DNA from 3 places in the Kitasatospora sp. NPDC059088 genome. Region 1 is predicted to be linked to each of the others. Evidence: riboswitches for the same ligand, from Rfam matches in the RefSeq annotation. Region 1 holds a riboswitch; each other region holds the start of a gene.

What was found. Region 1 has a riboswitch for cobalamin ahead of ACFWXO_RS37400 (CoA-acylating methylmalonate-semialdehyde dehydrogenase). Riboswitches for the same ligand answer to the same signal wherever they lie in the genome.
Region 2: another riboswitch for cobalamin. It lies ahead of ACFWXO_RS19630 (FecCD family ABC transporter permease); the one in region 1 lies ahead of ACFWXO_RS37400 (CoA-acylating methylmalonate-semialdehyde dehydrogenase).
Region 3: another riboswitch for cobalamin. It lies ahead of ACFWXO_RS19770 (ribonucleoside-diphosphate reductase subunit alpha); the one in region 1 lies ahead of ACFWXO_RS37400 (CoA-acylating methylmalonate-semialdehyde dehydrogenase).

Annotation. Positions count from the first base shown of each region.
Region 1 covers NZ_JBHYGR010000133.1:1,966-8,003, reverse strand. The annotation lists gene aceA (isocitrate lyase) at 70-1,365, opposite strand; gene ACFWXO_RS37410 (short-chain fatty acyl-CoA regulator family protein) at 1,725-3,116, shown strand; gene ACFWXO_RS37405 (hypothetical protein) at 3,263-3,484, shown strand; cobalamin riboswitch at 3,726-3,917, shown strand; gene ACFWXO_RS37400 (CoA-acylating methylmalonate-semialdehyde dehydrogenase) at 4,114-5,613, shown strand; gene ACFWXO_RS37395 (acyl-CoA dehydrogenase family protein) at 5,619-6,038, shown strand, end outside.
Region 2 covers NZ_JBHYGR010000040.1:13,592-19,629, forward strand. The annotation lists gene ACFWXO_RS19615 (CGNR zinc finger domain-containing protein) at 1-337, shown strand, start outside; gene sodX (nickel-type superoxide dismutase maturation protease) at 349-792, opposite strand; gene sodN (superoxide dismutase, Ni) at 969-1,364, shown strand; cobalamin riboswitch at 1,464-1,609, shown strand; gene ACFWXO_RS19630 (FecCD family ABC transporter permease) at 1,705-2,757, shown strand; gene ACFWXO_RS19635 (ABC transporter ATP-binding protein) at 2,754-3,554, shown strand; gene ACFWXO_RS19640 (ABC transporter substrate-binding protein) at 3,598-4,593, shown strand; gene ACFWXO_RS19645 (GNAT family N-acetyltransferase) at 4,665-5,141, shown strand; gene ACFWXO_RS19650 (anti-sigma regulatory factor) at 5,279-5,689, shown strand; gene ACFWXO_RS19655 (RNA polymerase sigma factor SigF) at 5,846-6,038, shown strand, end outside.
Region 3 covers NZ_JBHYGR010000040.1:45,953-51,990, forward strand. The annotation lists gene ACFWXO_RS19760 (glycoside hydrolase family 26 protein) at 1-861, opposite strand, end outside; gene ACFWXO_RS19765 (hypothetical protein) at 1,001-1,912, opposite strand; cobalamin riboswitch at 2,442-2,574, shown strand; gene ACFWXO_RS19770 (ribonucleoside-diphosphate reductase subunit alpha) at 2,768-5,179, shown strand; gene ACFWXO_RS19775 (ribonucleotide-diphosphate reductase subunit beta) at 5,179-6,038, shown strand, end outside.

The DNA of each region.
Region 1 (6,038 bases):
CGGGCCGCCGGGGTGGCACGCTCCGGTGGGTGGACGACCGAACCCACCGGGCGGGCGGGGACCGGAGGATCAGTGGAACTGCTCGGCCTCGGTGGAGCCGCTCAGCGCCAGGGTCTCGGCGTCGGGGTTGAGCGCGGTGGAGACCTGGTCGAAGTAGCCGGTGCCGACCTCGCGCTGGTGCTTCACGGCCGTGTAGCCGTCCGGCACTGCCGCGAACTCGGCCTCCTGGAGGTCGACGTAGGCCGTCATGCCGTGCTCGGCGTAGCCGCGGGCCAGCTGGAACATCGAGTGGTTGAGGGCGTGGAAGCCGGCCAGCGTGATGAACTGGAAGCGGTAGCCCATCGCGCCCAACTCCCGCTGGAACTTGGCGATCCGGTCGTCGTCCAGGGCGGCCTTCCAGTTGAAGGAGGGCGAGCAGTTGTAGGCCAGCATCTTGTCCGGGTACTCGGCCTTGAGCGCCTCGGCGAACTCCCGGGCCTGGGCGAGGTCCGGGGTGCCGGTCTCCACCCAGATGAGGTCCGCGTACGGGGCGAAGGCCAGGCCGCGGGAGATCACCGGCGCCATGCCGGGCTCGACCCGGTAGAAGCCCTCGGCGGTGCGCTCGCCGGTGCAGAAGCGGGCGTCGCGCTCGTCCACGTCGGTGGTGAGCAGGTTGGCGGCCAGCGCGTCGGTGCGGGCGACGACCAGGGTCGGCACGTCGGCGATGTCGGCGGCCAAGCGGGCCGCGTTGAGGGTGCGGACGTGCTGGGCGGTGGGGACGAGCACCTTGCCGCCGAGGTGGCCGCACTTCTTCTCGGAGGCCAGCTGGTCCTCGTAGTGGATGCCCGCGGCGCCGGCCGCGATCATGGCCTTGGTGAGCTCGAAGGCGTTCAGCGGGCCGCCGAAGCCCGCCTCGGCGTCGGCGACGATCGGCACCAGCCAGTCCGGGCCGCCGTCGGTGCCCTCGGCGGCGTCGATCCCGTCGGCGCGCAGCAGCGCGTTGTTGATCCGACGCACCACCTGGGGGACGGAGTTGGCGGGGTAGAGGCTCTGGTCGGGGTAGGTCTGGCCGGCCTGGTTGGCGTCGGCCGCGACCTGCCAGCCGGACAGGTAGATCGCCTGGAGCCCGGCCTTGACCATCTGGACGGCCTGACCACCGGTCAGCGCGCCCAGGGCGTGCACGTAGTCCTGCTCGTGGAGCTGCTTCCACAGGCGCTCGGCGCCGCGCCGGGCCAGGGTGTGCTCCTCGCGCACCGTACCGGACAGCCGGACGACGTCCGCCGCGCCGTACGTGCGCTCGATGCCGGCCCAGCGGGGGTCGGACGCCCACCGGGCGGCCAGCTCCGCCGCCTGCTGCTCCTGCTGCTGCCGAACCGACTGGGTCATGGTGATCGACTCCCGGGGATGCTCTGCGAAGGACGTTGCGAAGGATGTGAGCGACCTCTCACGACGTGGCGAGAGGGCGGCCGGGTGGCGCCGGGCAGCGGTGGAACACCGCGGGACGTGGTCACCCGGACGACAGGTCAGGGCAGTTGACCTGCCCGTTCGCCACCGTTCTGGGCGCCTCCCGGCCGCAGCACCGACTCTGGCAGCCGACGCGGCCGCCGTCACCGGTGGAGCCGTGCCAAGTTCCGCGAAGCCCGCCCGGCGAATCCGCGAAGCTTGCGAAGGCTTGCCCGGAGGCGTTGCGGCTAGGCTGCGCCGCACCGGCCCGACCCGACGGCCGGACACGGAGGTGCGGGGCGATGGGGAAGGCCTTCGCCGGGGCCAGGCTGCGCCGGCTCCGGGAGGAACGCGGACTGAGCCAGGCCGCCACGGCGCGGATGATCGACCTCTCGCCCAGCTACCTCAACCAGCTGGAGCACGACGCCCGCCCGCTGACCGTCCCCGTCCTGCTGCGGCTCACCGAGGCGTTCGGCGTGGAGGCCGGGTACTTCGCCCCGCCGGACAGCGCCCGGCTCGCCGCCGAACTGCGCGACGGCCTCGGCGAGGAGCTCGCGGCCGGCCGGATCACCCCCGGTGACCTCGACGAGGTCGCCACCCGACTGCCCGCCGTGGCACGGCTGTTGACCGACCTCGGGCGCGGCCGTCGCACCCTGGCCGAGCAGCTCGCCGTCCTCGCGGGGGACCGGGGCCCGGCCGCCGACACCCGGACCCCGCACGAGGAGGTCCGCGAGTTCTTCTACCGCCGGCAGAACTACGTCCATGAACTCGACACCGCCGCCGAGGAGTTGGCGGGCGAGATCCGGCTGCGGCGCGGCGGGGTGCGGGCGGTGCTGGCCGAACGGCTGGCCGACGTACACGGCGTACGGCTCGCCTCCGGCGGGGAGCAGCTGCACCGGTACGAGCCGCGGACCCGGACCCTGCGGCTGTCGGACCGGCTGCGCCCCGGCCAGCAGGCCTTCCGGCTGGCCACCCAGCTCGGCTACCTGGAACACGACGCGCTGCTCTCCGAACTCGCCGCCCAGGACAGCCCCGAAGGCTCGGCCGCGCACTCGCTCACCCGGATCGGCCTGGCCAACTACTTCGCCGCTGCCCTCGTCCTGCCCTACGCCGCCTTCCACGCCGAGGCCGAGTCCGCCCGCTACGACATCGAGCACCTCGCCGACCACTTCGGCGTCGGCTACGAGACGGTCTGCCACCGCCTCAGCACCCTCCAGCGCCCCGGCCTGCGCGGGGTGCCGTTCTCCTTCGTCCGGGTCGACCGGGCCGGGAACGTCTCCAAGCGGCAGTCCGCCACGCCCTTCCACTTCTCCCGCACCGGTGGCACCTGCCCGCTGTGGAACGTCTACGACGCCTTCGCCGCCCCGGGCCGGGTCCACGTCCAGGTCGCCGCCATGCCGGACGGGCGCCGCTACCTGTGGACGGCCCGCGCCGTCACCCGCTCGCCCGGCGGCTGGGGCCGACCCGGCAAGACCTTCGCCATCGGCCTCGGCTGCGAACTCCGCCACGCGTCCCGCCTCGTCTACTCCGCAGGCCTCCACCTGACCGACGAGGCCGCCGCCACCCCGATCGGCCTGGGCTGCAAGGTCTGCGAACGCCCGGCCTGCGCCCAGCGCTCGGCCCCGGCGATCGGCCGCCCGCTGGCCGTCGACGAGCACACCAGCACCTTCGTCCCGTACCCGGCGTCCTCCTGAGCGGTGCCGCACGGGGCGAGGCAGCCCCCGGAGGGCCGTCGGACGAGTACAACCACCCTTCCTGCCATCGGGTTTGGTGACATTGGGCGGCGGGCATCGCCAGCCCGGAAGCCCCGTGCACCACGGGCGGAAGTGAGGTGGGACGGATGGCCGGCGACGAGACGCCACAGCCCTTCGCGACGTTCTGCGGCAACTGCAACTGCGGTTGCCCCCAGGTGTTCCTGGACCGGGAGGCCCCGGTGGACCGGCGGGTGAGGATCACCGACGACTTCGGTCAGCAGATCCGGATGAGCGAGGACCAGTTCCGCGACCTGGTGCGCCAGGCCAAGGAGGGACTGCTGGACCTCTCCGCGGCTTCGGCCGGCTGAACGCGATCGAACGGCGCCCGGGGGCGGCGGTCCGATGACCCGCCGCCGGTCCGGCGAAGGGCCGTGGTCGCGGCCCGGGACTCGCCGATCGGTGTCGGGGACACGGACACCTCGCTCTACAGGAACGCGTGGTCGACCTCGCGCTCTGGCTCGACCGCCACCGGCCCGTCCTGGCCCTGTGACCCGTCGTGCCCCTGTGACCGCTCGGGCCCGCGCCGCGCGGCGGTGGGTCTGGACTTGCTAGGACGTCCAACTATATGGTCGACGGCAGGTCCGCGGTGTCAGGGAAGCCGGTGTGAGTCCGGCACGGTCCCGCCACTGTGACCGGGGAGTTCGTCCTCGCAGATGACGGCCACTGGCAGCCAGCCGGGAAGGCCAGGGGGCGGGCGTGGATCCGGGAGTCAGGATACCGGCCGCGGATGATCCGTGTTTTCCACGAGGATGGAGACGACACGCATGACTCCGGGCCGCTGTTCCCGCTCCGCTGCCGTGCTGCCGACCGTCGGGGCCCATCGCTCCTGACGGTTCGTCACTTTACGCCTGCCGCGACGGCGTACGACCGTACGTCCGATGCCGCGGCGTGCTCTCTCCATTCCTCCTCTCCCCACCCGTGACGAGAGAAGGAACCGATGGTCCGCGAACTGACCCACTTCATCGGCGGCAAGCGCGTCGCCGGGACGTCCGGCCGCTACGGCGACGTCTTCGACCCCAACACCGGCCGGGTGCAGGCCCGGGTGCCGCTGGCCGACCGGGCCGAGGTCGAGGCGGTGATCGCCGACGCCGCCCAGGCCCAGCCCGGGTGGGCGGCCTGGAACCCGCAGCGGCGGGCGCGGGTGCTGCTGCGCTTCCTGCAACTGGTCGAGCAGGAGAAGGAGGAGCTGGCCCGGCTGCTCTCCGCCGAGCACGGCAAGACCGTGGCCGACGCCCACGGCGACCTCCAACGCGGCCTGGAGGTGGTGGAGTTCGCCGCCGGGATCCCGCACCTGTTGAAGGGCGAGTTCACCGACAACGCCGGCACCGGCATCGACGTCTACTCGATGCGCCAGCCGCTCGGCGTGGTCGCCGGCATCACGCCGTTCAACTTCCCGGCGATGATCCCGCTGTGGAAGGCCGCACCCGCGCTGGCCTGCGGCAACTCCTTCGTTCTCAAGCCCTCCGAGCGGGACCCGTCGGTGCCGCTTCGGCTCGCCGAGCTGTTCCTGGAGGCCGGGCTGCCGCCGGGCGTGCTCAACGTGGTCAACGGCGGCAAGGAGGCGGTGGACACCCTGCTGGAGGACGAGCGGGTGCAGGCCGTCGGCTTCGTCGGCTCCACCCCGATCGCCCAGTACGTCTACGCGACGGCCGCCGCCCACGGGAAGCGGGCGCAGTGCTTCGGCGGCGCGAAGAACCACATGATCGTGATGCCGGACGCCGACCTCGACCAGGCCGCCGACGCGCTGATCGGCGCCGGCTACGGCTCGGCGGGGGAGCGCTGCATGGCGATCTCGGTGGCCGTCCCGGTGGGGGAGGAGACCGCGGACGCGCTGGTGGCCAAGCTGGTCGAGCGGATCGCCGCGCTCAAGGTCGGCCGCTCGGACGACCCGGCTGCCGACTTCGGCCCGCTGGTCGGCGCCGACGCGCTGGAGCGGGTCCGCGGGTACCTCGACCTCGGGGCCCGGGAGGGCGCCGAACTCGTCGTCGACGGGCGGGACTTCCGCCTTGAGGGCCACGAGGGCGGCTACTTCCTCGGCGCCTCGCTGTTCGACCGGGTGACCCCGGACATGCGGATCCACCGCGAGGAGATCTTCGGCCCGGTGCTCACCGTGGTCCGCGCCGCCGACTACGAGGAGGCGCTGCGGCTGCCCAGCGAGCACGAGTTCGGCAACGGCGTGGCCATCTACACCCGGGACGGCGACACCGCCCGGGACTTCGCCCGCCGGGTGGACACCGGCATGGTCGGCGTCAACGTGCCGATCCCGGTGCCGATCGCCTACCACACCTTCGGCGGCTGGAAGCGCTCCGCCTTCGGCGACCTCAACCAGCACGGTCCGGACTCGATCCGCTTCTACACCCGCACCCGCACCGTCACCTCGCGCTGGCCCTCCGGGGTCAAGGAGGGCGCGAGCTTCACCATGCCGACGATGGGGTGAACGCCGTGCACACCAGTGAACTGACGGAGGACCAGGCCGCGATCGCCGAGGCCGTCGGAGCCTTCGCCGCCGAGTACCTGGCCCCGCACGCGGTCGAGTGGGACCAGGCCAAGCACTTCCCGGTGGACGTGCTGCGCAAGGCCGCCGACCTCGGCCTCGCCGGGGTCTACGTCCGGGAGGACGTCGGCGGCTCCCAACTCTCCCGGCTGGATGGCGTGGTGGTCTTCGAAGCACTGGCGGGCGGCTGCCCGTCCGTCGCCGCCTACCTGTCCATCCACAACATGGTCGGCTGGATGGTCGACCGCTACGGCAGCGAGGACCAGCGCCACCGCTGGCTGCCCGCACTCTGCACCGCCGAGGACCTGGGCAGCTACTGCCTCACCGAACCCGGCGCCGGCTCCGACGCCGCCGCGCTCGCCACCCGG
Region 2 (6,038 bases), on a different contig from region 1:
GATGGAGTACCCCGTCAGCCCGCTGGTCTCCGGGCACGACTACCTGGACGACGCCGGCCGGCCGCGCTGGCACCTGCACCTGGCCGACAACTCGCCCACCGCCACCGCGCACTTCAGCGCCGTCGCCTGCATGGGCCTGGCCGTGCACCTCACCGAACTGGGCGCCGACCGGCTCGGCATCTGCCAGGCCGCGCCGTGCCGCAACGCCTACCTGGACACCTCGACCAACCGCTCCCGCCGCTACTGCTCCGACCGCTGCGCGACCCGCGCCAACGTCGCCGCGTACCGGGCCCGCAAGCGGCTGGAGGCCGAGGCCGCGCTGGGCACCGGGCAGTAGCCGGCCGGGGCTCAGAGCTCGTCGACGAAGACCCCGAACCGCCGGGCCAGGCCCGGCACCCGGGCCAGCCGGGGGCCGAGCAGCAGCCGCTCCAGCCCGCGGCCCGGCGCCAGCCAGGCGGGGCTCGGCCGCAGCCGCAGCAGCACCCGGCCGAGCACCAGCTCGTCCGGGACCGGGCCGTAGCTGCGGCTGTCGCTGTCCACCGGACGGTTGTCGGACAGCAGCCACCAGCCCTTCGGGCGGCGCTCGGCGGCCCGCTTCACCACCAGCAGGTCCTGCTGGAACGGGTGCCGGAACAGCACCACCGCGCCGGGCCGGATCGGCGCCCCGTAGCGGACCAGCAGCCGGTCGCCCTCGCGCAGGGTCGGGACCATCGACGGGCCCGTCACGTCGACCAGCCCGAACGGCACCGCGCCGCCCTGCCCGCCGCCCTGCGGCTCCGCGCTCCGCGCCATGGCTCCTCCTCCCGGACCGACCGCCCCAGTCTGCCGTACGGACCGTCATCCGTTCGATGTCCGGATTACCCCGGTTCCGGGTCCGTCTTTCGCCCTAGGCCCACCGCCCGGCCGCGAAACCCGGAGGCCGGAAGGGTAATCTCGGGCGCGGGAAGACGATCTAAGGAAGGACTCCCATGTTCTCTCGTCTGTTTGCACCGCGTGCCACTGCTCACGCCCACTGCGACCTGCCGTGCGGTGTCTACGACCCCGCCCAGGCCAAGCTGGAGGCCGAGTCGGTCAAGGCCACCCAGGAGAAGTACCAGGCCAACGAGGACCCGCACTTCCGCGCCCGCGCCATCATCATCAAGGAGCAGCGCGCCGAGGCCGTCAAGCACCACATCTCGGTGCTGTGGAGCGACTACTTCAAGGCCCCGCACTTCGAGAAGTACCCGCAGCTGCACCAGCTGATCAACGACACCCTGAAGGCCGCCTCGGCCGCCAAGGCGTCCACCGACCCGGCCACCGGCCAGGCCCTGCTGGACCTGATCGCCGAGGTCGACAAGATCTTCTGGGAGACCAAGCAGGCCTGAGCCTGACGCGTCGCCACCCGGCCGCCCCCGTCCGCACCGTCGGACGGGGGCGGTCGTGCGTTCCCGTGCCCCCGCCCCGGGAACGGACCCCGGTAAGGGTTGCCTACCCTGAGTGGCTGTTATGCTGCCAGGGCGTCCGAGGGGGAAGTCCGGTGAGAATCCGGCGCTGACCCGCAACGGTGAGCACGGCCCGCGGTCCCGGGGCCGGGCCAGCCCGATCGCCCCCGGCCGCTGAACTCCCGACAACTCGCCGTGGACTGCGAGGGGAAGGCGCCCGGGCCCGGCCCCGGCCGGCGCCCGCCCCGGCACACCCGCGGCCCGAGGCAAGGCGCGCCCGCCCGTGAGTGACCCCGTCCGCCGAATACCGACCCTCCCGCTCGCCCTCGGCCTCGCCGCCGCCCTGCTGCTCTCCCTGGTCTGCGGCGTCGCGCTCGGCGCCTCCGGAATCGAACTCCCGTACGTCCTGCGACTGTTGGGCGCCGGGCTGACCGGCGGACGGCTGGACGCGAGCGACGCGGCGGCGTACGCGATCGTCTGGGAGCTGCGGCTGCCGCGCACCCTGCTGGCCGCCGTGGTCGGCGGCGGGCTCGCCGCCACCGGGGTCGCCGTCCAGGCCCTGGTGCGCAACGCCCTCGCCGACCCCTTCGTCCTGGGCATCTCCTCCGGCGCCGCCGTCGGCGCCAACGCCGTCCTGCTGCTCGGCGCCTTCGCCTCGCTCGGGGTGTGGGCGATCTCGGTCTCCGCGTTCGGCTCCGCGCTGCTCGCCATGGTGCTGGTCTACCTCGCCGCCCGCACCGCGTACGGGCTCACCCCGCTGCGGCTGGTGCTCACCGGCACCGCGCTCTCCTACGGCTTCTCCGCCCTGACCACCCTGATGGTCTTCTCCGCCGACCACGCCGAGGCCGCCCGGGACGCCATGATGTGGCTGCTCGGCAGCCTCGGCGGCGCCACCTGGGGCTCGGTGCCGATCGCGGCCGCCACCGTCCTGGCCGGACTCGCCTATCTGGCCTGCGCCGCCGGACGGTTGGACGCGCTCGCGATGGGCGACGAGACCTCCGCCTCGCTCGGCGTCGACCCGGACCGGCTGCGCCGGGAACTGTTCGTGGTCACCGCCGCCGTCACCGGCACCGTGGTCGCCGTCAGCGGGGCGATCGGCTTCGTCGGACTGCTGATGCCGCACCTGGCCCGGATGCTGGTCGGCGCCGGGCACCGCCGGGTGCTGGTGATCGCGCCGCTCGCCGGGGCGCTGCTGCTGGTCTGGGTGGACATCGCCTCCCGCACCCTGCTGGCGCCCGCCGAACTGCCCGTCGGGGTGTTCACCGCGGTGCTCGGGGTGCCCGCCTTCCTGCTGATGATGCGCCGCCGCGGCCAGGCCTTCGGAGGCCGGCGATGACGGGCCCGACCCCTTCGACCGGCGCGGAGGACCTGCGCGTCGACGGCGTCTCGGTGGAACTGGCCGGCGCCCGGCTGGTCCACGAGGTGAGCCTGACGGCCGCCGCCGGGCAGGTGATCGGACTGATCGGCCCGAACGGCAGCGGCAAGTCGACCCTGCTGCGCTGCGTCTACCGGGTGCTGCGCCCGGCCGGCGGGACCGTCCGGCTGGCCGGCGACGACCTGCACGCGCTCACCGCCCGCGACACCGCCCGCCGGGTGGCCGCGCTGACCCAGGAGCACCCCGCCGAGTTCGAGTTCACGGTGGCCGAGGTGGTCGCCATGGGCCGGCTGCCGCACCGGCGCGGCCTCGCCGCCGGCCCGACCGCCGGGGACCGGGAGCGCTGCGCCGCCGCGCTGCGCCGGGTCCGGGCCGACCACCTCGCCGAACGCGCCTTCCCGAGCCTGTCCGGCGGCGAGAAGCAGCGGGTGCTGATCGCCCGCGCCCTCGTCCAGGAACCGCGCCTGCTGGTGCTGGACGAGCCCACCAACCACCTCGACATCGCCCACCAGTTGGAGGTGCTGGCGCTCGCCCGCGAGGCCGGGCCGACGGTGCTCACCGCCCTGCACGACCTCAACCTGGCGGCGGGCCACTGCGACCGGCTGTACGTGCTGGAGGCCGGCCGGATCGTCGCCGCCGGCGAGCCCCACGAGGTGCTCCGCCCCGAACTGCTGGCCGAGGTGTTCGGCGTCCGGGCCACCCCCGTCCGCCACCCCGGGACCGGCGCCCTCCAGCTGCTGTTCGACCGTCTCGCCTGACCCCCGCGAATCCCCGGGACCGTTCCGATCCGAAGGAACCCGTATGCGCACCAAGGCCGTTGCCGCCACCGCCCTACTCACCCTCGGGCTGACCGCCTGCGGCGCCGAGATCGCCCCCCGCCCCGGCGCCGCCACCGCCTCCGGCCACTACCCGGTGACCGTGACGAACTGCGGCGAGCGGCTCACCTTCGCGCAGAAGCCCGCCCGGGTGGTGACCAACGACGTCAACATCACCGAACTGATGCTCTCCCTCGGCCTCGCCGACCGGATGGTCGGCTACGTGATGCCCGACGACAAGGGGCAGGTCGACAAGGTGGCCTGGAAGGACGGCTACCGGCAGACCAGCTGGCTCTCCAAGAAGGTGCTCACCAAGGAGATCGCCCTGGACGCCAAGGCCGACCTGGTGTTCGCCGGCTGGCACTACGGCTTCGACGAGGGCAGCGGGGTCACCCCGCAGGCGTTCAAGGCGCTCGGCGTGGACTCCTACGTGCTCAGCGAGTCCTGCCGCAGCGGCAAGGGCTCCGAGCGCGGGGTGATGGACCCGCTGGAGGCGCTCTACACCGACCTGGCCAACCTGGGCGCGATCTTCGACGTCGAGGACCGCGCCGACAAGCTGATCGCCGAGTCCAGGGCCACCATCGCCGCCGTGCCGCAGCCGGAGCGCCGCCCGTCCGTCTTCCTGTACGACAGCGGGCAGGACAAGCCGTACACCGCCGGGAAGTTCGCCGCCGCGAACGAGATCATCGCGAAGGCCGGCGGGACCAACGTCATGGGCGACCTCGCGGACACCTGGGTCACCGCCGGCTGGGAGAGCGTGGTGCAGCGCGACCCCGAGGTGATCGTGATCAACAACTACGCGACCCCGGGCGCCGAGGAGAAGCGGACGTTCCTCAAGTCCTTCCCGCCGCTGGCGAACGTCGCCGCGATCAGGAACGACCGGATCTTCGTCATGGACTACGTCGACCTGGTCGAGAGTCCGCGCAACCCGGCCGCGATCAGCACCCTGGCCGGGTTCCTGCGCACCGTCCCGGCCCGCTGACCGGCGCGACCGACGATCGGACCCCGCTCCGGCCCTGGGCCCGGGCGGGGCCCGCGCAGTAGGCTCGCGGCATGATCCGCACCGCCGTCGTCACCGACGTTCCCGTCGTCCTGGCCATGATCCGTGAGCTCGCGGAGTACGAGAAGGCCCCCCAGGAGGCGGTGGCCACGGAGGAGCAGCTGCGCGAGGCGCTGTTCGGCGCCGCCCCGGCGCTGTTCGGCCTGATCGCGGAGGACCCGGCCACCGGCGAACCGGTCGGCTTCGCGCTCTGGTTCCTCAACTTCTCGACCTGGCGCGGCACCCACGGGATCTACCTGGAGGACCTCTACGTCCGCCCGCAGGCCCGCGGCGGCGGCCACGGCAAGGCGCTCCTGCTGGAGCTGGCGAGGATCGCCGTCGAGCGCGGCTACGCCCGGGTCGAATGGTCGGTGCTGGACTGGAACCAGCCCTCGATCGACTTCTACCGCTCGCTCGGCGCGGTGCCGATGAACGGGTGGACGGTCTACCGGCTCACCGATGAGGCACTCACGGCCGCCGGGAAGCGTTGAACCCACGCACGGAGTAGGGGCAAAGCCCCTGCCACCCTGCGTCGCAATGCCTTACCATGAGTAACTCCCGCACCGGGTGCGGAGGACGCCCCCTCGGGGGTACCAAGCAAGCACAGCGCGTCACCCAGGAGGCAAGGGTGTCCCAGATCGACAGCGATCTCGGAGTTCAGGACTTCGTGGAGGTCCGGCTGCCCGCGGCAGGGGCCTACCTCTCCGTGCTGCGAACAGCGACGGCCGGGCTTGCCGCCCGGCTGGACTTCACCCTCGACGAGATCGAGGACCTGCGGATCGCGGTGGACGAGGCCTGCGCCATCCTGCTCCAGCAGGCGGTGCCCGGCTCCGTCCTGTCCTGCGAGTTCCGGCTGGTCGGCGACTCGCTCAAGGTGACGGTCTCCGCTCCGACCACGGACGGCAAGGCGCCCGAACGCGACACCTTCGCGTGGACGGTGCTCTCCGCGCTGGCCGGCGAGGTGGACTCCTCGGTCGCCGAGGACAACACCGTGACGATCAGCCTGCACAAGAAGCGCGGCGGGTCCGCCGCCCACTGACCGGGCACCGAGCAGCAGCACCCTGCAAGGGCCGTCCGCCGCACCCCACCCGGGGCCGGTGGGCGGCTCCCGGTACCGCCCACCGGCGGTACGACCAACGAGACGATGCCGGGGCCGACGGCCCCGGTGCTCCCGGAACGGAACGGGGGAATGGCCGTGAGTGATCTGGACCGTACCGGCCTCGCGACGGCGGGACCTGCCGTACCGACCCAGGCGAGCGTTTCCGGCCTCGCCGCCAACGACGAAGCGCACCCGAAGGACGCCCACCGGATGAGCCACCCGACCGAGCCGACGTCTGAGCCGACGCCCGCCTCCACTCCCCCGCCGGAACCGGCGGCGGAGGGCGCGG
Region 3 (6,038 bases), on a different contig from region 1:
CAGGTACTCCAGGTGGTCGGCCAGGTAGGACAGGTCGGTGACGAGTGCGCGGTACTCGGGGGTGTCGCCCCCGGCGTCCACGACCCGGCCGAACCAGCCCGGGTCCTTGGCCGCCGGGGAGTTCGAACAGAGCACCCGGTCGAAGGACTTGACGGCGGACCCGGGGTAGGGCTCGTGGAAGGACATGCCGACGATCCCGGCCGGGGCCCCGCCGTTGTCCGGGAGTTCGGTGGTGCTGCCGTCGCAGTTCTGCTGGACGCCGGAGCCGTCGTAGGTGCCGTCGTCGGCGCGCGGGTGGCCGGACCAGACGGCGGTCATCAGGTCGACGGCGTCGTCGGTGTACTGCCAGCCGGTGCGACAGGTGGGCCAGCGGCCGGCCGAGTAGGAGCGCGGGTTGCCGACGCCCCAGGCGTTCTGGCCGTAGCCGGGGCCGAGATCGGTCTCCATGAAGCCGGGCAGGCGGCCGGTGATGTCGGCGGCCTTCTTGTAGTAGTAACCGACCTGCTTGGTGCCCCGGTAGTCGCCGTACTCGGGGTTGTTGCGCTCGTTGTGCGCCTCGACGTGCTGGCCGATCACCGTGCCGCCGCTGTGCCCGGTGCGGGCCTGGGCCTCCAGGTCCGCGAGGAACTGCTGGACGGCACGGGCGTTCGGCGAGGCCTGCGGGTCCCGGGCCAGCAGGTCCCGGCCCACGTCCGGCGGCAGGGTACGGCCGGGGGCGCCGACCGACACCGGTACCCGGACGGGCTGCCCGGGGTCGGTCCGGTCGTCGCGGTCCAGCAGCACGAGACTGCCGGCGGCGACCACGATGCCGGCCGCGGCCAGCACGGCCGGCCTACCGCGCAGGACTCTGGGCAGGGCCACGACCGCTCCTCCGGTTTCTCGCCGGCGCCGACCCCCGCGGACGCAACCGGAACACGCGTACGAATGACTCCGACGAGAGCCTGCCACACTCCCCCGGTCCCGGCGAACGGGTCCGCCGGGACCGGGGTGTCACCGCGGGTCAGCCGGTCGCGGCGGCCGCCGGAGTGCCCTGCGAACCCGGCGTGGCCGAGCCCGCCGCCTTGGCCCGCTGGAGCAGCTGGCCCTTCACGTGCTCGGCGAACCCGGCGGACGCCGCGGTCGCGGCGGCGTCAGGGGCGTTGCCGCCCTTCGCCGAGCCCTCGACGGTGAAGTAGGCGTACCGGCCCAGGCTGCTGTGCGTGCCGGTGCAGCCGGGGTTGGCGCAGAACGCCGGGCCGCCCGGCGCGGGCAGGCCCTTGAGCTGCCCGGCGTAGTTCTTCATCGCCGTCTCGGCCTGGATCTTGTGGTCGAAGACCGCGACGCCGACGGTCACCGCGCTGTCGCCGGAGACGTACGTCGCCCGGAGCACCTTCTGGCAGCCCTGGTCGCCGAGGACCTTGCCGAGCCCGCCGGTGGTGGAGTTGCCGTCCCAGCAGGGCTGGTCCAGCGCGACCACGGTCCGGTTCCAGGACACGCCGTTGACCGTCACCTGCAGCGCGGAGAACAGCGCCCCCGCGTCCTGCGGCGCCGGGTCGGTGGCGACCTCCCAGATCGGCTTCGACGGGTCGTCCGGCTGCCCTCCCGCGGCCGCACCGCCGTTCGACGGGCCTGGGGTCGACGGGCCGCCGTTCGACGGGCCGGGGGTCGGCTTGCCCGAGACGGACGCGGACGCGACCGCACCGCCACCGGGCTTGGCCGGGTCGTCCTTCTTGCCGAACAGCAGCACTCCGCCCGCGGCCAGACCACCCACCAGGACGACGGCCACCGCGCCGCCGATGATCCTCACCCGGCGCTTGCGCCTGCCGTCGGCCTCGTTGCGGTCCGCCAGCGCCGCCCAGTCCGGCTCGACGCGCTGCGGCGGGACCGGCTGCTGCGGCGCGGCCGGCTGCTGCGGGGGCCCCGGCTGCTGCACGGGAACCGCCTGCTGCGGGGCCTGCTGCCACTGCGGCTGCGCAGCCGGCGGCTGAACCGGCTGGGGCGCCGGCTGGGGCACCGGCGGGACGGGCTGGGAGAACGGCTGCGCCGCCGGCGCCACCGGTCCGTACGAGGCCGGCGGCGGGCCGAAACCACCGCCCGGCGGCGGCACCGGACCCGGCCCCACCGGCTGCTGATTCTGTGCGCCCCCCGGCCCGGCGGGAGGCGTCCCCTGCGGCCCGTGCCCAGGTACACCAGTTCCGTCGCTCATGCGCCCAGATCGTAGGGCATCACCCGCACCGCCCCTCGGCCCGGTGACCGTTCCGTATCGAAACCAGGACGCCCGGCGCGCCGGGCCCGGGTGTCCGGCACCCGGATCCGGGGTGTCCGGCGGGCGGCCGCGACACGTCCGGAGCGTGGTTCCGGGCCTCGGACGTCCACGAACCGCCACCGGCCCGGGCACAACCCGTCATCGCGACAACACACCACGCCGTACTACATGTGGTGTCGCATCGAGGAGACACCACTACATGTATGCTCGCTTCTGCTGTCGATGCAGGGGAACCCGGTGGGAATCCGGGACTGCCCCGCAGCGGTGTGCGGGCGGCTCCAGCAGCCGTACCGCGAGTCCGAGTACCTGCCGAACAGCGTGCGCCACGGCCCTCCCGCAGAGGCCGCGCCAAGCACCAGCACCACCCCTCCGGGCCTCGCGGGCGGGCCGGGGAGACACCTCGCGCGACGCTTTTTGCGTTCGCGCCGTGCTCCCCTGCCCAGATCGGCCCGGGTGACCCCGATCACCGCCGCACGATCGCCGCCAGGAGAGAGCGCCTTGACCACCGCTGCCTCAGTCACCCTGCCCGCCCAGGGCTCCGGTACCGCCTTCACCGACCCGACGGTCTCCGACCCCGGCGGTGCTCTCCTGCGGCTGCTCACCGACCGCAGCGCCGACCTCACCGAGGTCGACCCCGGCCATGTCGCCGCCGCCGCGCTGCGCGGCCGCCACGCCGGCTCGGACTTCGCCGAGCTGCGCGGTCTGGCCGTGGACGCCGCCGCGTCGATGATCGCCGAGGACCCCCAGTACTCGAAGCTGGCCGCCCGCCTGCTCGCCCTGGAGATCGTCGACGAGGCGAACAGCCAGGGCTCGACCTCCTTCTCCGCCTCGATCGCCGTCGGCCACGCCGAGGGCCTGATCGGCGACACCACCGCGGCCTTCGTCGCCAAGCACGCCGACGCCCTGAACGCGCTCGTCGACACCAAGGGCGACGACCGCTTCGAGTACTTCGGCCTGCGCACCGTCCAGTCCCGCTACCTGCTGCGCCACCCGATCACCCGCAAGGTGATCGAGACCCCGCAGCACTTCCTGCTCCGCGTCGCCTGCGGCCTGGCGGTCGGCGACTCCGAGCAGTCGGTGCGCGAGGTGTCCGAGCTGTACGGCCTGATGAGCCGCCTGGAGTACCTGACCTCCTCGCCGACGCTCTTCAACTCCGGCACCCGGCACCCGCAGATGTCCAGCTGCTACCTGCTGGACTCGCCGCTGGACAACCTGGACTCGATCTACAACCGCTACGCGCAGATCGCCCGCCTCTCCAAGCACGCCGGCGGCATCGGCCTGTCCTACTCGCGCATCCGCTCGCGCGGCAGCCTGATCCGCGGCACCAACGGCAAGTCCAACGGCATCGTCCCGTTCCTGCGCACCCTCGACTCCTCGGTCGCCGCCGTCAACCAGGGCGGCCGCCGCAAGGGCGCGGCCTGCGTCTACCTGGAGACCTGGCACGCCGACATCGAGGAGTTCCTGGAGCTCCGCGACAACACCGGTGAGGAGGCGCGCCGCACGCACAACCTCAACCTGGCCCACTGGATCCCGGACGAGTTCATGCGCCGCGTGAACGCCAACGCCGACTGGTCGCTGTTCTCCCCCGCCGACGTCCCCGAGCTGGTCGACCTGTGGGGCGCCGACTTCGACGAGGCCTACCTCAAGGCCGAGCTGGCCGGCAAGGCCGTCCGCACCATCCCGGCGCAGACCCTCTACGCCCGCATGATGCGCACCCTCGCGCAGACCGGCAACGGCTGGATGACCTTCAAGGACGCCTCCAACCGCGCCGCCAACCAGACCGCGCTGCCCGGCCGCACGGTGCACTCCTCCAACCTGTGCACCGAGATCCTGGAGGTCACGGACGACTCCGAGACCGCCGTCTGCAACCTGGGCTCGGTCAACCTCGGCGCGCACGTGGCCGAGGGCGCGTCCGTCGAGGACCTGCTCGGCGCCATGGACTGGGAGCGCCTCGACGCCACCGTCCGCACCGCCGTGACCTTCCTCGACCGCGTGGTGGACATCAACTTCTACCCGACCACCGAGGCCGGCACCTCCAACTCCCGCTGGCGGCCAGTCGGCCTCGGCGTGATGGGCCTCCAGGACGTCTTCTTCAAGCTGCGGATCGACTTCGACTCCGCCGAGGCCGCCCGGCTGTCCACGCTGATCGCCGAGCGCATCATGCTCACCGCCTACGAGCGCTCCGCCGACCTGGCCGAGCAGCTCGGCCGCCACGAGGCCTACGGCGAAACCCGCGCCGCCCGCGGCGAGCTGCACATCGACCACTTCCCGAGCGCCGCCCCGGAGTGGACCGACCGCTGGACGGCGCTGCGCGCCCGCATCGCCGAGACCGGCCTGCGCAACTCGCTGCTGCTCGCGATCGCCCCGACCGCGACCATCGCCTCCATCGCCGGCGTCTACGAGTGCATCGAGCCGCAGGTGTCCAACCTGTTCAAGCGCGAGACGCTCTCGGGCGAGTTCCTCCAGGTCAACCCGTACCTGGTGCGCGAGCTCAAGGAGCTCGGCGTCTGGGACCAGCAGACCCGCGACGCCCTGCGCGACGCCAACGGCTCCGTCCAGGAGCTCGGTTGGCTGCCGGAGCAGGTCCGGTCGCTGTACCGCACCGCGTGGGAGCTGCCGCAGCGCGCGCTGATCGACCTGGCCGCGGCCCGCATGCCGTACCTGGACCAGAGCCAGTCGCTGAACCTCTTCATGGCGGCGCCGACCATCGGCAAGCTCAGCTCGATGTACGCCTACGCGTGGAAGGTCGGTCTCAAGACCACCTACTACCTGCGCTCGCGCCCCGCGACCCGGATCGCCCAGGCCGCCTCGGGTGCCGCCCGCACCGCCGCTGGTACGCCGGTGCCGGTGAACACCCCGACCCTCACCCCCGAGGAAGAGGCCGCACTGGCCTGCTCCCTGGAGAACCCCGAGTCCTGCGAGGCCTGCCAGTAATGTCCGACGATCGCCAGAAGATGCTGCTCGACCCCGGCTTCGAGCTGACCCTGCGCCCGATGCGCTACCCGTCGTTCTACGACCGGTACCGCGACGCGATCAAGAACACCTGGACCGTCGAGGAGGTGGACCTGCACTCGGACGTCGCCGACCTGGCGAAGCTGAGCGAGGGCGAGCGCCACATGATCGGCCGCCTGGTGGCGTTCTTCGCGACCGGTGACTCGATCGTCGCGAACAACGTGGTGCTGAGCCTCTACAAGCACATCAACTCCCCGGAGGCGCGGCTGTACCTGTCGCGCCAGCTGTTCGAGGAGGCCGTGCACGTCCAGTTCTACCTGACGCTGCTGGACACCTACCTTCCGGACCCGGAGGACCGCAACGCGGCCTTCGCCGCGGTGGAGAACATCCCCTCCATCCACCAGAAGGCCCAGTTCTGCTTCAAGTACATGAACGCGGTCGACCACATCGACTCGCTGCAGACCAAGGAGGACCGGCGGGCCTTCCTGCTCAACCTGATCTGCTTCGCGGCCTGCGTCGAGGGCCTGTTCTTCTACGGCGCCTTCGCGTACGTGTACTGGTTCCGGTCGCGCGGTCTGCTGCACGGCCTGGCCACCGGCACCAACTGGGTGTTCCGCGACGAGTCCATGCACATGGACTTCGCGTTCTCCGTGGTCGACACCGTCCGCGAGGAGGAGCCCGACCTCTTCGACGACGAGATGGCCAAGCAGGTCACCGAGATGCTGGAGGAGGCCGTCGAGGCCGAGCTCCAGTTCGCCCAGGACCTGTGCGGCGACGGCCTGCCCGGCATGAACACCGCCTCGATGCGCGAGTACCTCCAGGCCGTCGCGGACCAGCGCCT